Regions from separate parts of the Brevibacillus aydinogluensis genome, predicted to be linked through region 2. Evidence: riboswitches for the same ligand, from Rfam matches in the RefSeq annotation. Region 2 holds a riboswitch; each other region holds the start of a gene.
The links. A riboswitch is a leader RNA that binds a small molecule or an ion and turns the genes downstream of it on or off. The one in region 2 is predicted to bind lysine.
Positions count from the first base shown of each region.

Region 1: it holds a riboswitch for lysine, as region 2 does, so the genes downstream of both, dapD (2,3,4,5-tetrahydropyridine-2,6-dicarboxylate N-acetyltransferase) here and Q7F15_RS15950 (amino acid permease) in region 2, are expected to answer to the same signal.
Region 3: it holds a riboswitch for lysine, as region 2 does, so the genes downstream of both, Q7F15_RS14445 (aspartate kinase) here and Q7F15_RS15950 (amino acid permease) in region 2, are expected to answer to the same signal.

Region 1 is NZ_OY569118.1:1,264,225-1,268,955, reverse strand. It holds gene Q7F15_RS06210 (aspartate aminotransferase family protein) at 1-549, opposite strand, end outside; gene dapD (2,3,4,5-tetrahydropyridine-2,6-dicarboxylate N-acetyltransferase) at 566-1,276, opposite strand; lysine riboswitch at 1,369-1,555, opposite strand; gene Q7F15_RS06200 (flavodoxin) at 1,705-2,148, shown strand; gene Q7F15_RS06195 (GNAT family N-acetyltransferase) at 2,273-2,818, shown strand; gene Q7F15_RS06190 (EcsC family protein) at 2,881-3,690, opposite strand; gene Q7F15_RS06185 (hypothetical protein) at 3,710-3,931, opposite strand; gene Q7F15_RS06180 (DUF1284 domain-containing protein) at 3,953-4,405, opposite strand; gene Q7F15_RS06175 (hypothetical protein) at 4,558-4,722, shown strand.
Region 2 is NZ_OY569118.1:3,254,693-3,259,423, reverse strand. It holds gene Q7F15_RS15955 (aminotransferase) at 1-849, shown strand, start outside; gene Q7F15_RS15950 (amino acid permease) at 891-2,345, opposite strand; lysine riboswitch at 2,452-2,640, opposite strand; gene Q7F15_RS15945 (extracellular solute-binding protein) at 3,195-4,265, shown strand; gene Q7F15_RS15940 (ABC transporter ATP-binding protein) at 4,278-4,731, shown strand, end outside.
Region 3 is NZ_OY569118.1:2,931,417-2,936,147, reverse strand. It holds gene uvrC (excinuclease ABC subunit UvrC) at 1-186, shown strand, start outside; gene Q7F15_RS14450 (aspartate/glutamate racemase family protein) at 218-907, opposite strand; lysine riboswitch at 1,121-1,306, shown strand; gene Q7F15_RS14445 (aspartate kinase) at 1,547-2,788, shown strand; gene Q7F15_RS14440 (DUF2507 domain-containing protein) at 2,958-3,404, opposite strand; gene Q7F15_RS14435 (succinate dehydrogenase cytochrome b558 subunit) at 3,814-4,425, shown strand; gene sdhA (succinate dehydrogenase flavoprotein subunit) at 4,444-4,731, shown strand, end outside.

The DNA.
Region 1 (4,731 bases), 2.0 Mb from region 2:
TGGCTTTTCGCTGCGGCAGACGGCGCGAAGCTGTTCTGCGTCTTCTGCATCCAGCTCGTAGACGGGAAAGTCAGGCTGGGGAAAATCCTGATAGACATGGGGCTGCCGCGTCAGTCGCACCGCTCCCAGCGTGCGCCCATGGAAGCTGTTGCGCAGGACGGCGATACCCGACCGGCCGGCCCCCTCCGCTTTTGTCCATTTGTGAATCAGCTTGATCGCCGCTTCCGTCGCCTCCGCCCCGGAGTTGGAGAAAAAGACCTTGCCGGGGATGGTGTTGTCGATCAGCCGCTGTGCCAGCCGGATCGCCGGCGGGTTGAGAAAGATGTTGGAGATGTGCAAAAACCGCTCGCCCTGCTCCCGGAGCGCCTGGACAATCCGCGGATGGGAGTGGCCGAGAACATTGACGGCCAGTCCGGTAAACAGGTCAAGATACGCCCGGCCGTCGGTGTCGTACAGATAGTTGCCCTCTCCTCTGGCGATTGCGATCGGCAGCCGTTTGTACGTCGGGACGATGTACTGTTCGTCGAGTGAACGCCAGTCCGTAGCCATCTTCTCACTCACGCTCCTACAGTTGCCGCAGCTCCTGCTTGATTTCCGTCTTGGAGCGTGTCTTTTCGTCGATCTGCTTGATGATGCGCGCCGGAGTGCCAGCCACGACCACGTTCGGCGGAACGTCCTCGATGACGACCGCACCGGCAGCCACGACGGAACCTTTGCCGACGCGAACGCCTTCCAGAATCACCGCGTTGGCACCGACTACCACGTCGTCTTCAATCACGACCGGCTGGGCGGACGGCGGTTCGATCACGCCTGCGATGACTGCACCGGCACCGATGTGGCAGTTTTTCCCGATAGTGCCGCGGCCGCCGACCACCACGTTCATGTCGATCATCGTTCCTTCTCCGATGACAGCGCCAATGTTGATCACGGCCCCCATCATGATGACGGCGTTGTTGCCGATGCTCACCTGGTCGCGGATGATCGCGCCCGGCTCGATGCGCGCCTGGATGCCTTTCATGTCCAGCAGCGGAATGGCGGAGTTGCGGCGGTCGCTTTCCACCACGTAATCGGCGATTTTATCCTTATGCTGTTGCAGCACCGGCTCGATTTCCTTCCATTCGCCGAAGACCACGCCCGTGCCGTTGCTGATAAACGTTTTGGCGCTTGGGCCGAAGTCGATGCCGTCCAGCTCCCCTTTCAGGTATACCTTCACCGGCGTTTTCTTTTCGCTTTTTTGAATAAACGAGATAATTTCATGCGCATCCATCATGTTCACTGTGAATCTCCTCCATCACATGTATGTGAAAATGTAGAAAAAGCAATGAGTGCAGACGCTATCCTCATTGCTTTTTTGATACCTGAAAGCAAACCGTAAATAGCGCTCCACGAAAGGCCGTGCCTTTCATGACAGGGCGACCGTTGTTCACGGGAACCCCAGCCCTCGCCGTCCGAGGGGTACGGCCAGAACTTCGGCGCCTTGGCCTTTCCGTCTTTCCACGCCCCCCGCGTTTGTATGGCAAGACGTACTCTTCCGCAGCGCACCTCTATTTGTTAATGGTTATGGAATTTCCTTTTACTCTATCAAAATCCTCCCCGGGTGGCAACATCTGAATGAAGAAGAAGCGAAACATAATAGTTGACAACGATAATCATTTTCATTATCTTGTAATTGAAAATGATAACCATTATCTATTCGGAGGGCTTATGAAAACGATTATTCTCGTTTATGCAAGCATGACAGGAAACACCCGGGAGATGGCCGATGCAATCGTCGAGGGCATTCGCTCGGCGGGAATCGAACCGGAGGTAAAGGAAGTGCTGGACTGCTCCGCTTCCGATTTGGCCGACTATGACGGCATTGTGCTTGGTGCCTACACGTGGGGAGACGGAGAACTGCCAGACGAGTTTCTGGATTTTTACGAAGAGATGGAAGGGCTTGACCTGCGGGGCAAAAAAGCGGCGGTATTCGGCTCTTGCGACTCCGGCTACGAAAAAGTGGGAGCCGCCGTCGACATTCTGCTGGAAAAAGTAACTGCGCTGGGCGCAGACGTCCCGTTGAACGGGTTGAAGGTGGAACTGTCCCCGTCCGCCCAGGAGAAGGAAACCTGCCGGGAATTCGGACGTTCGTTTGCACAGTCGCTGATGTAGCAAAAGAGCGCTAGCGCCCATCCGTACGGTTCCGGCCTATCTGCCAAGCCGTCTTTTCAAAAAGGACGCATACGTGATACACTGGCGGTCCAGATTCTGTCAAGAGGATAAGGAGGACCGCCCCATGTCTTCACAGGCACCCAGCGTGTACATCCGCCCCCTGACGGCAAATGACGCACCGGCCATGTTGGACCTGCGCGTTCGCAATCAGGCGTTTCTTCAACCGTTTGAACCGATCCGTCCCGCGTCGTTTTTTACCCTGGAGGGACAGCGGGAGCAGCTGGCGTCCGCCGAGCGCGACTTCGCGGCGGGTACCGCCTACGCATTTGGCGTTTTTCTGCGTGAAGGCGACGAGCTGATCGGCCGCGTCAACCTTACCAACATCGTGCGTGGCGCCTGGCAAAACGCCACCATCGGCTACTTTCTCGACCAGTCATGTGTCGGACGCGGCTGTATGACGCAGGCCGTCCGGCAGGTGCTGGATTTTGCGTTTGCCAAAGCCGAACTACACCGCGTACAGGCGGCGGTCATGCCGCGCAACACGGCATCCATCCGCGTGCTGGAAAAGACCGGCTTCCGCCGGGAAGGGCTGTCGCTTCGGTATCTGCAGATCAACGGCGTCTGGGAAGACCACCTGATCTTCGCGATCACGAGCGAGGAGTGGGCGTAAAGCTGCCAGTCCCGTGCCGCCCTGGCAGCGGGAAAGCCGGAGCGCACGGGACATCCTGCCCGTCAGGTTCCGGCTTCTTCCTGCCTCAGCCGCTCCAGAATCCGCCGCTTGCGGTACAGCATCCGGCCCGTTTCCGCCACATCCTGCACGGTGGAGCGGTTCAGGTAAGCGCCAAACAGCATGCCCGCCACCGGTACCATCTGAAACAGCTTTTTCCATCCAAAGTTTTCCGTGTACGTCACCACCACTTCCCGCCAACCTTGCAGTTGGGCAATGACATCCCGCTGTCTTTCGGGCTCGTCAAAGCGGGAGAGCTCCTCCAGGATCGCGCGCTTGCCGACAATGTCGGAAGAGGCAAATTGCAAACATTTGACGATGAACAGCCGCTCCCGTTTTTCCTCCGGGCGGTATCCGTAACAGAGTGCCATCTCCTGCAGCACCTTGAGCGAGGTGCCCAACAGCAGCGGAACGTCGATCGCCAGGGTGAACAGGCCGCCCAACCCCGTTGTCGCTCCCTGCACCGTGGCAAATGCGGCGCGGGATGACACTATTTCCGCTGCCACCTGGTCCATGCTGGCCAGCGGCAATCCCTTGACGTCCTCCTGCTTGGGCCGTCCCTTACCCTGCTGGGCCTCCTGAAACCGCGCATACACCGCCTCATCGCTTACCAGATAGGTACCCCCCTGTTCCAAAAAGGCGGCCATTTCATCGACAGCCGTCCCCAGCTTTTCCCTGACGACGGCAGGCGTAATGCGGTCCAACAGCACAAATGGCAGCCGGCCCAGCTTTTCCCAGAACCACAGGTCCTTCTGATCCCGTTCCCACGCTTCCACTTCGTTCAACGCCTGCAAGAGCATCTCTCTCGTCTCCATGCTGACTCTACTCATCTCCTTACCCGCGCGTCTGCCCCTCGCTGCCCGGCTGTGCGGCCGTTTTACGTAACCGGCAGCGGGTGCGCAGCATCGCTTTTGCAAAGGTCTCCAGTTCTGCGAGAGACGCAAATCCCTCAAAGACCTCACATCGTTCTACGATCCCCAGCTTGAGATGTTTCACCGCGCCGTCCTCCAACCGGAACCCCAGCTTTTCCAATACGCTGCGCTCTTCGTCGGTCACGATTTTCTCTCTCCTTTCCGGCTATGGGGCGGTTTTCCGCTCCTGCCTGCCGGCCTCTGTCTGGCGCAAGCGGGCGATGCCCTCGCGGCACACGCCGTATTCGTACCAGGAGCACCCGGCGCAGAGGAAGGCCAGATCGTCCGGTGCCACCAGGCGGCGGGTGCGCTCCACCAGTTCCGACTTGAGGTAGACCTCTCCCGCCGTCAAGCCCAGATGGGTAAGAACGTTTCGGTCCAGCGTCTGCACGTGCTCTTCCGAATCGGGGGAAGCTTCGCACCGTTCCGCTCCCTTGTTGGGACACGCCTGGCACGCGTCGTCAAAGTCCCGCACCACCCGGATGGGAAAATCCTGCCGGGGATCGCGGATTCGCTCGACGATTTCCCCCATTTTGGCGACAAACGCGGGGCTGTACCCCATCCCCTGAAACCCGTGAACGCACAGCAGATGATGGCCGCGCAGCACAATCGGTTCCATACGTTCCTCCTCCCTGCCGACATCCGGCATCTTTTCCCTGGTTTTATCGTACTGCTTTCACCATCCCGCCACAAGGAGGCTGCCGGGACAAGCATAATGCTGGCGCTGCCGGCAAACGCTAGGGAGAGTCCAAATGAAAGGAGGCTGGATCGATGGACAAGCGGACGGACGAGCGCAAACCGAATCCCGATCAGAAGCACGAACCGACTATCGCGCCCGGGATGGAGATGGACGAGCTGGAAGAAAAGGCGACGGAAGAAGAAATAAAAAACGGCGACTCCACCTCGGTAACCACGCTGTATCTTGACCGGATATAGGAGCATAAA
Region 2 (4,731 bases):
GCGCTGCGGGCCATCGTCGATCCTGGCGACGAGGTATTGGTCGTCGAGCCCTGCTATGTCTCCTACGAACCGGTCATCCGTCTGGCCGGCGGGGTGCCGGTGTTTTTGCACACGCGCGCGGAGCAGTCGTTTAAATTAACGCCTGAGGAGCTGGAGGCGCACATCACGCCGCGCACCAAGGCGATCATCTTCTGCTACCCGAACAACCCGACCGGCAGCACGATGTCGGCGGAGGAGTGGAAGCGGCTGATCCCGATCCTCGTCAAGCACGATCTGCTGGTCATCTCCGACGAGATTTACGCGGAGCTGAGTTACGGTCAGCGGCATGAGAGCATCGCCGCCCTGCCCGGGATGAAGGAGAGGACGATCCTGATCTCCGGTTTTTCCAAAGCGTTCGCGATGACGGGCTGGCGCCTCGGCTACGTCTGCGCGCCGGAAGATCTGCTCGGCGGCATGCTGAAGATTCACCAGTACACCATGCTGTGCGCGCCGATCATGGCGCAGATGGCCGCTCTGGAGGCGCTGCGGCATGGTCAGGCGGACATGGAGAGGATGGTGGAAAGCTACCGGCAGCGGCGCAATTTCGTCGTGCAGGGATTCAAGGAGATCGGCCTGTCCTGCCACGAGCCGGAAGGGGCGTTTTACGCGTTTCCTTCGATCGCGTCCACCGGGCTGGATGCCGGCGAGTTTGCCGAGCGGCTGCTGATGGAGGAAAAGGTGGCCGTGGTGCCGGGTGATGTGTTTGGCGACAGCGGCAGAGGCCACATCCGCTGCTCCTACGCCACTTCCCTGGATCAGCTTGGGAAGGCGCTGGAACGGATGGGGCGGTTCGTGCAGCGACTGTCGTAAAAAAGGAAAGGCCGGGGGTTCCCCGGCCTTTGCTATACCGATTAGTTGGATATCGTTGATTCGTCCGTGGAGAGATCCACTTCCCGCAGCGGCACCACTTTCGTCTTTTTCACGGCTTTGTAGCCGAGCCAGACGATCAAAAACAGCGGCAGGCCGATGTACGAGACGAGAATGCCGTTCCAATCGATCGTCTCCCCGGTGAAGGCGGTGTAGTTTTGGCCGAGGATGACGAAACAGCAGACGACGAATGCGAAAATCGGGCCAAACGGGAACCACTTCGCCCGGTACGGCAGTTCGTTCAAATCGCGGCCTTGGGCTGCAAACGCTTTGCGGAAGCGGTAGTGGCTGATTGCGATGCCCAGCCAGGCAATAAACCCGGACATCCCCGAGGCGTTGAGCAGCCAGATGTAGACAGTCCCGTCGCCAAACAGGGAGGCGAGAAACGCAAACATCCCGATGCTGGCAGTCAGCAGCAGCGCATTAACCGGAACGCCCCGCTTGTTTACCTTGCTGAACAGCTTGGGCGCCTTTCCTTCCTTGGCCAGCGTCCACAGCATGCGGGTGGAGGCGTACATGCCGGAGTTGCCCGCCGACAGGACGGAGGTCAGGATGACGGCGTTCATGACGGATGCGGCAAAGGCGAGTCCGGCTTTTTGGAACACCAGCGTAAACGGGCTGATCGCGATGTTCTCGATGTCGCCGTTGACCAGGTTGGGGTTGTCGTACGGGATCAACAGCCCAATCACGAAGATCGCCAGGATGTAGAACAGCAGGATGCGCCAAAACACCTGCTTGATCGCTTTCGGCACGTTTTTGGCAGGGTTTTCGCTTTCACCCGCAGCGATCCCGACCAGCTCCGTCCCCTGGAAGGAGAAGCCGGCGATCATGAAGACGCCGAGCATCGCCATGAAGCCGCCGTTGAACGGTGCATCGCCGACGGTAAAGTTGCGGAAGCCGACTGCTTCACCGCCCATGATGCCCAAGATCATCAGCAGGCCGATGACGATGAAGATGATTACGGTCGCTACCTTGATGAGGGAAAACCAGTATTCCGATTCGCCGTATCCTTTTACAGACAAATAATTCAGACCAAACATAAGCGCGAGGAACAGGGCGCTCCACAAGATGGACGGCGTGTCGGGGAACCAGTATTTCATGATCAAGGCCCCGGCTGACAGCTCGACGGCGATGGTGATGGCCCAGTTGTACCAGTAGTTCCACCCCAGCGCAAAGCCGAGGGACGGATCGACGAACTTCGTCGCGTAGGTGGAAAATGAACCGGAGACGGGGAGAAACGCCGCCATCTCGCCCAAACTGGTCATCAGGAAGTAGACCATCAGGCTGATGGCCGCGTAGGCGACGAGTGCGCCGCCCGGACCGGCGGAGTGGATGGAGCCGCCGCTCGCCAAAAACAGCCCCGTGCCGATGGAGCCGCCAATGGCGATCATGGTCAGATGTCGGGCCTTGAGGCCCCGCTGCAGTTGATTGGATTCCATGAGTGCTTGCACGACCTTTCTACAAAGATAGTCAGAAGGAAGGTCGGACATAAAAAATACCGCCCCAACGAACAGGGCGGTACTGTTACATCCCCACCAAGCCTTCGTTGAAGATAGCACATCACGTTTGCCCGGCTCGCAAACGTGACAGTTCTGCCCCTTTCGAGTACAGCCCCAGCCCGTGTGCCCAGAGAATGCACAGCGGACTTCGGCGGCTTTTCCCTCCTCTGGAGTCATCGATCTTCTCTGGATCTCGTGCCAGAATCATATAAAAGCCGCGACCTCTATCCCCATCGCATGTGATGAGGATAATCTGTGAAGTTTTGTTACGGTTCAAGTATATAGAAAATCGCGGCAAAATCAAGCACTAAAAACTGTAAGAGGTCGTTTTGCATACAAAGCGATTAGCTGAAATGATTTTTTATTGAAGAACATGCACAAGACCAGCCATGAGATATTCATTTTTTACAAGCTTTCTGATGAAATAAAACGGCTGCCCCAACATCACAACAAAAGCAAGGTAAGCGGGGGAAGGACTCCTTCACTCAAAACTATTTTCCGCATACCTATTTATTTACGTTTGGGACCCAGTAATTTCCTTCATTCTAGACTGACTTGTCCGAAAAATTCGATCATTTTCGTTGACAGTTAGAAAAGAAACTGGTTATACTGGAAGAAACACTGATCGGATAGCATATTTTCCCATACGGTTAGGCGGAGAAACGGAGAAACCCTTACCCGTAAACACACTCCCAAAGGGGGATGTGTTTATCTACGTGAGGGTTTTTCTTTTTCCTCGGAAACTGTTTGACTATTCGATCAACAATCACAGAAAGAGGGGTCTGACACATGTTGAAAAAATGGTTGAACGTAGCAGCCACAGCCGTTTTGCTCTCCACTGTCGCCTTGGCAGGGTGCTCCTCCGGCCAGGAGGCTTCGTCCGGCAGCACACCGGCGGGAGACGGATCGGGAGGAACAAAAGAACTGGGCCCGATCGCGCTGTATTCCCCTGAGACGCCGGATATGACCAAAGAAATTGGTCTCAATTTTGAAAAGGCTTTCAAAGGGTCTTCCATCAACGTGCAGTACGCGGGGACCAACGTGCTGGTCAACCGCATGATTGCGGAAAAAGACAACCCGCAGGCGGACGTCTGGTACGGCGGCGGAGGATTCCTGCCGTTTGAAGCGGCCAAGGACAAGGACATCATCACATCGTACACGCCGGAAGCAATCAAGGATTGGCCGGAAGTGCGGGACGGCATCAAGCTCCGCGACAAGGACTGGAAGTGGATCGGCGCGGAAGTGTTCGTACTCGGCTTTGCCTACAACAGCGACCTGGTGAAGCCGGAAGAGGCGCCGAAAACCTGGGACGACCTGCTTGACCCCAAATGGAAGGGCAAAATCCAGATGCCCAACCCCGCCGCTTCCGGCACAGCCACCCTCACTGTGCTGAGTCAACTGATGGCCCGCGGCGAAGAGCAGGGCTGGGACTACTTCAAAAAATTGGTGGAACAGATGAGCGCCATGCCCGACTCCGGCTCCGCACCTTCCAAAGCAGTAGCCAAAGGGGAGGCGCACATTGCGATCGCCTTTGACTTCATGGTGTACGAAATGAAGGCCAAGGGGGAGAAAATCGATTTCATCGTGCCGGACAAGACGCCGGTCATCGTCAACCCGGTGTCGCTCGTAAAAGACGGCCCGAATCCTGATGGCGGCAAGGCGCTGATCGACTACCTGCTGTCCAAGGAAGGGCAGCAAACGCTGGCCAACTGGTACCATATCCCGATCTCCAAAGACGTGGAGTCGAAAACGCCGCTTACCCTGGAGAAAGTCATCCCGCACGCGCAGGAGCTGGACATCGACTGGGTCGTGAGCAACTACGACCGGGTGCGCAACGAGTGGCGGCAAAAATTCCAGTAAGGAGGCTCTTGCATGGGGTCGGTTCGAATCGAGCACTTGCACAAGCAATTCAACGGAATCACCGCTTTGGAAGACGTCAATCTGGAGATTCGCGAAGGCGAATTCTTCGCTCTGCTGGGGCCATCCGGCTGCGGCAAAACGACGACCATGCGCTGTGTGGCCGGTTTTGAAAGCCCCACCTCAGGAAAGATTTTCATCGGGGAGCGGGATGTAAGCCACGTGCCCGCCAACCAGCGGAACTGCGGCATGGTGTTTCAAAGCTACGCGCTTTTTCCCCATCTCAGCGTATTTGAAAACGTCGCCTACAGCCTGCAGGTGCGCCGCTTTTACCAGGGCGGCCTGGGCACGAAGCTGTCCGTGCTGGCCCACATGCTCAACCGCAAGCTGGGGAAAGTGGACAAGGAGATCGAACAAAAGGTGCGTGACGCCCTTGACTTCGTCGAGCTTGGCCACCTCGCCGACCGAC
Region 3 (4,731 bases), 320 kb from region 2:
CGGCGCAAGCTGTTGTTCCAGCATTTTGGCTCGCTGAAAAAAATGCGTGAAGCGACCGTGGAAGACTTCCGGCAGATCGGCATCGGCGACAAGCTGGCCCGAGAGATCCTGCGCCACCTGCGACAACAGGCGGACGGGGATGCAAACGGAGCATCCGGCGAAACAGACAAAAAGGCTGACGCCTGACGAGTGCGGGCATCAGCCTTTTTTACGTGTGTCATCCAAGAGCCCGCGTCACGGCTTCCTCCGCGTGGATGCGTGTGGAGTCAAACAGCGGCACAAGCATATCCTCCGGTTTGATCAGCAGAGTGATTTCCGTGCAGCCGAGGATGACGCCCTCCGCTCCGCGGCGAACGAGGCCGTCCATTACCCGCAGGTACTCCTGCTTGGACTTTGGCAATACGTTTCCCAGGCACAACTCTTCAAAAATAATGCGGTTGACGATGGCGCGGTCAGGCTCGTCCGGCACCAGCACTTCTACTCCGTATCGGCGCATCCGTTCGCGGTAGAAGGGAAATTCCATGGTGTAACGGGTGCCCAGCAGGCCAACGCGCCGAATTCCGCGCTGAACAATCCGCTCTGCCGTGGCGTCGACGATGTGCAGCAGGGGAATTGCCACCGCTTGTTCAATCGCCTCCGCGTTGTTGTGCATGGTGTTGGTGCAGAGCACGATGAAGTCGGCTCCCGCCCGTTCCAGCGCCTTTGCCGCATGTGCAAGCGCTGCACCGGCGTCGTCCCAGCGCCCCTCACGCTGAAACGCCTCGATCTGTGCAAAGTCGACGCTGTACATGATGCAGCAGGCGGAGTGCAGGCCGCCCAGGCGCTCTTTGACGAGCTGGTTGATCAACCGATAGTATTCGAGCGACGATTCCCAACTCATTCCTCCAATCAGGCCGATCGTCTTCATTCGCATACCCCCAACATGAAATCTATGAAATTGAGAAATAATATACAATTTTCGGTATCATCTGGCAATAAGGGCTATGACAGAAGTTACGGCTCGTACAGGCACGGACTTTACCATGATGCTGCAAACTTTAATGAAATTTCTGATTGAACCGCCTTCGTACACGTGGTATAATCCCATACAAACAGCATAACAAGCCTCACTTCCCGTTAGGAGTGAGGTAGAGGCGCGAAAACCATGAGTACCTCCCTGAGATCGGGCATCTGTGACGGGTACGGGAAAGGGGAATTCGCCGAAGTACGGAGAAAGGCCCGCTTCCTCCGTGCTGGGTCTGCGTTGAATAAGCGCAGGACTGTCATCCGTGCAATTCCCGTTGCCGGATGGAGAGCTATCTCACGATGTCGGTTGAGAATGGAACAGGGGATGTTCTGTCATGCTCAACTGTTCACGTGGCCAAGGGAAGGAGGAACCGGTATGTCGAACTGGCAGGCAGTGACAGGTGTATCCTCGTCGCTGCCTTTTTTGCAAGAGTGAGAAATAACAATAGTGAAACGAAGATGGCCTGAGAAGATGGCCTGATGAAAGAAGAATCCAAAGAGATATGTGAACATGTTGAATAGGAAAAGGGAGAGAAGCCGCATGGGGTTGATCGTGCATAAATACGGAGGCACCTCCGTAGGTACCATTGAACGGATTATGAAAGTAGCGGACCGGATTATTCAATATAAGGAAGCTGGACACGACATGGTCGTCGTCGTGTCGGCAATGGGCAAGTCCACAGACGTGCTGGTGGATATGGCCAAACAGATTTCCCCCTACCCGTCGGAGCGGGAGATGGACATGCTGCTGGCGACTGGCGAGCAGGTGTCGATTGCGCTGTTGGCGATGGCGCTGCACCAAAAGGGGTATGACGCCATTTCCCTGACGGGCTGGCAGGCGGGAGTGACGACCGAGTCGATCCACGGCAAGGCCCGGATCACCCATATTGAGACGGAACGAATCCGAAGGGAACTGGCGCGCGGCCGGGTCGTCATCGTGGCTGGATTTCAGGGCGTCAGCGAAGCAGGCGAGATCACCACGCTGGGCCGCGGCGGTTCGGACACGTCCGCGGTGGCGCTGGCAGCCAGTCTCAACGCGGACAAATGCGAAATTTTCACAGATGTGGCCGGCGTCTACACTGCCGACCCGCGTGTGGTTCCGACGGCGAGCAAACTGGACAGCATCTCGTATGATGAAATGCTCGAACTGGCCAACCTGGGGGCGGGCGTGCTGCATCCGCGCTCGGTGGAGGCAGCCAAGACCCACAAGGTCCGGCTGGTCGTCCGCTCCAGCTTTACGACAGAAGAAGGCACGTACGTAGAGGAGGGTGCGCATATGGAAACAGGAAGAGTAGTTAGCGGCGTCGCCCACGACGAAGACGTCGCAAAGGTGACGGTTGTGGGGATGCCTGCACGCGTAGGCACGCTGTCCCGGCTGTTCAACACGCTGGCGGATCACCAGGTAAACGTGGATATCATCATCCAAAGCTCGTACGACGCGGCCGTGACCAACATTTCCTTCACGGTGGCAGGAAGCGACTTGAAAAAGACGCTCGATACGCTGAACGCCCACCGCGAGCAGCTCGGTTTTGAAAAAGTGGAATGCGAAGAGGGCTTGTCCAAGGTCTCGATTGTCGGAGCCGGCATGGTGAACAATCCGGGCGTGGCCGCCGAGATGTTCCGCGTGCTGGCCGAGCAGGAGATCACGATCAAAATGGTTTCCACGTCTGACATCAAGGTGTCCTGCGTCATCCCGGCGGAACACACCGAGCGGGCCGTGCGCTGCCTGCACACCGCATACGGCCTCGACGTGGCGGAAACAGCTGTCGTACACGGAGTATGACCCGCTGACAGCCCAATACGGAACACACATGCTGTCCCCCTTTTTTCGCCGCGGAAAAAGGGGGATTTTCTTCTGGTGGGATGTTTGCGGGAAATCGCGTGGCAGCGGCAGCGCGATGCCTCGCCTCCCCGCTCCTGCCCGGTCGGCTCACTTTCGTCCCGGCCAGACCTTACCAGTGAACGGTAATCAGGACGCTGCCCGTCTCCTCCGTCTCCATCCGGGTTTTCATCTCCCGCTGCTTCCAACGGCCGACAGCACCGGCGATGATCCCGCACTCCAGAGAGAGGGAACGGTTGATGCGTTCGGGCGACATGTAGCGATAGATGGTATGGGTCAGCCGATAACGAATCTGCCGCTCCCCGTCTTCCAACAGGTCCAGTTTGCCCAGCCCCAGACGGATAAAGGGAAACACCAGACCGTTGGCGGAGCGGATGGGAATCTGCCGCCCCATTTCCTTTCCCAACCAGTGGAGAATGGGCGGTTCGCTTTCGCCCAAAAGCGAGCGGGTGAGGTGCTCGCGCAGTAAGTGATAGCCCAGATAGGGCATGTGGATGCGCTCAATATCTGCGATGATGCGGGAAGGCAGCAAGGCTTCCAGTTGATCCGGTTCTTTCACGTCACGACCCTCCTTCCCGGCTGCAGGCCGCGCGAGGCTTGTCCCCTGTCGGACCCTCCTGCGGCCGCCAGGTCTATTACAGCCGGTTTGCTCTACCTGTTTGGTAACAGATTATGAGAGAGCGGCCGAATCTATGACAGATTCATAGAAAAATCGGACGATTAATACGTGTAATCCAACAATGGAATTAGTCTATTCACTGTCTTGACGCTCTCTGTAGACAGGAGTACAATTGGTTGTGGTTCAACGTTTTGCCCAACTTTTTTCCGTTTTCCGACACAATTTGTCTGGCTGTGTAGCAGGGGGGCAGGCAGCTGCCGTCATGTCTAACCGGCTGGGCAATGGGTTAGGATAGTGGGGAAAAGATTAACCAAAGAACGCTACTTACAATTGAAAGGGGGACCATTGTATGGCAAAAGGCCATAGCTTTCTGAACCACAAGCTGCATTCTCTTCTCGGTTTGTTCCCAATCGGGCTGTTCCTCTTGTTCCACTTGACAGCGAACTATCAGGCAACCCGGGGACCGGAAGCTTTCAACCAGGTAGTAGGAATGATTGAAAACGTTCCATTCCTGCTCGCCGTGGAATTCATCTTCATCTACATTCCCATCCTGTTCCATGCTGTGTACGGGATCTACATTGCCTTCCAGGCGAAACACAATGTGGGCAGCTTCGGACATTTCCGCAACCACATGTTCCTCTGGCAGCGCCTTACGGGAATCATCACACTCATCTTTGTCGCTTGGCACGTGTACGAAACGCGCATTCAAAAAGCGCTGGGTGCCGAAGTGAACTTTGACATGATGACCAACATTCTCAGCAGTCCGCTGATGGTTGTCTTCTACACGATCGGGATTCTCAGCACCGTGTTTCACTTTTCCAACGGGCTCTGGTCGTTCCTCGTACACTGGGGCATCACCGTCGGTCCACGTTCCCAGCGTTTCGCCACTTATCTGACCATGGGCATTTTTGTAATCGTTTCGCTCATTGGCTTGCGGGCGATGTCTGCATTCATTCTGTAGGGATTGGGGGACTCATTCATGGCAAAAGGTAAACTGATCATTGTCGGCGGCGGCCTTGCCGGATTAATGGCTACGATCAAAGCAGCAGAAAAGGGCGTTCCCGTACAGTTGTTCTCCCTGGTTCCGGTAAAGCGTTCTCACTCCGTCTGTGCCCAGGGTGGTATCAACGGTGCGGTGAACACCAAAGGGGAAGGCGACTCCACCTGGGAGCACTTCGACGATACCATTTACGGCGGCGACTTCCTGGCCAACCAACCGCCTGTTAAAGCAATGTGTGACGCCGCACCGGGCATCATCTACATGCTC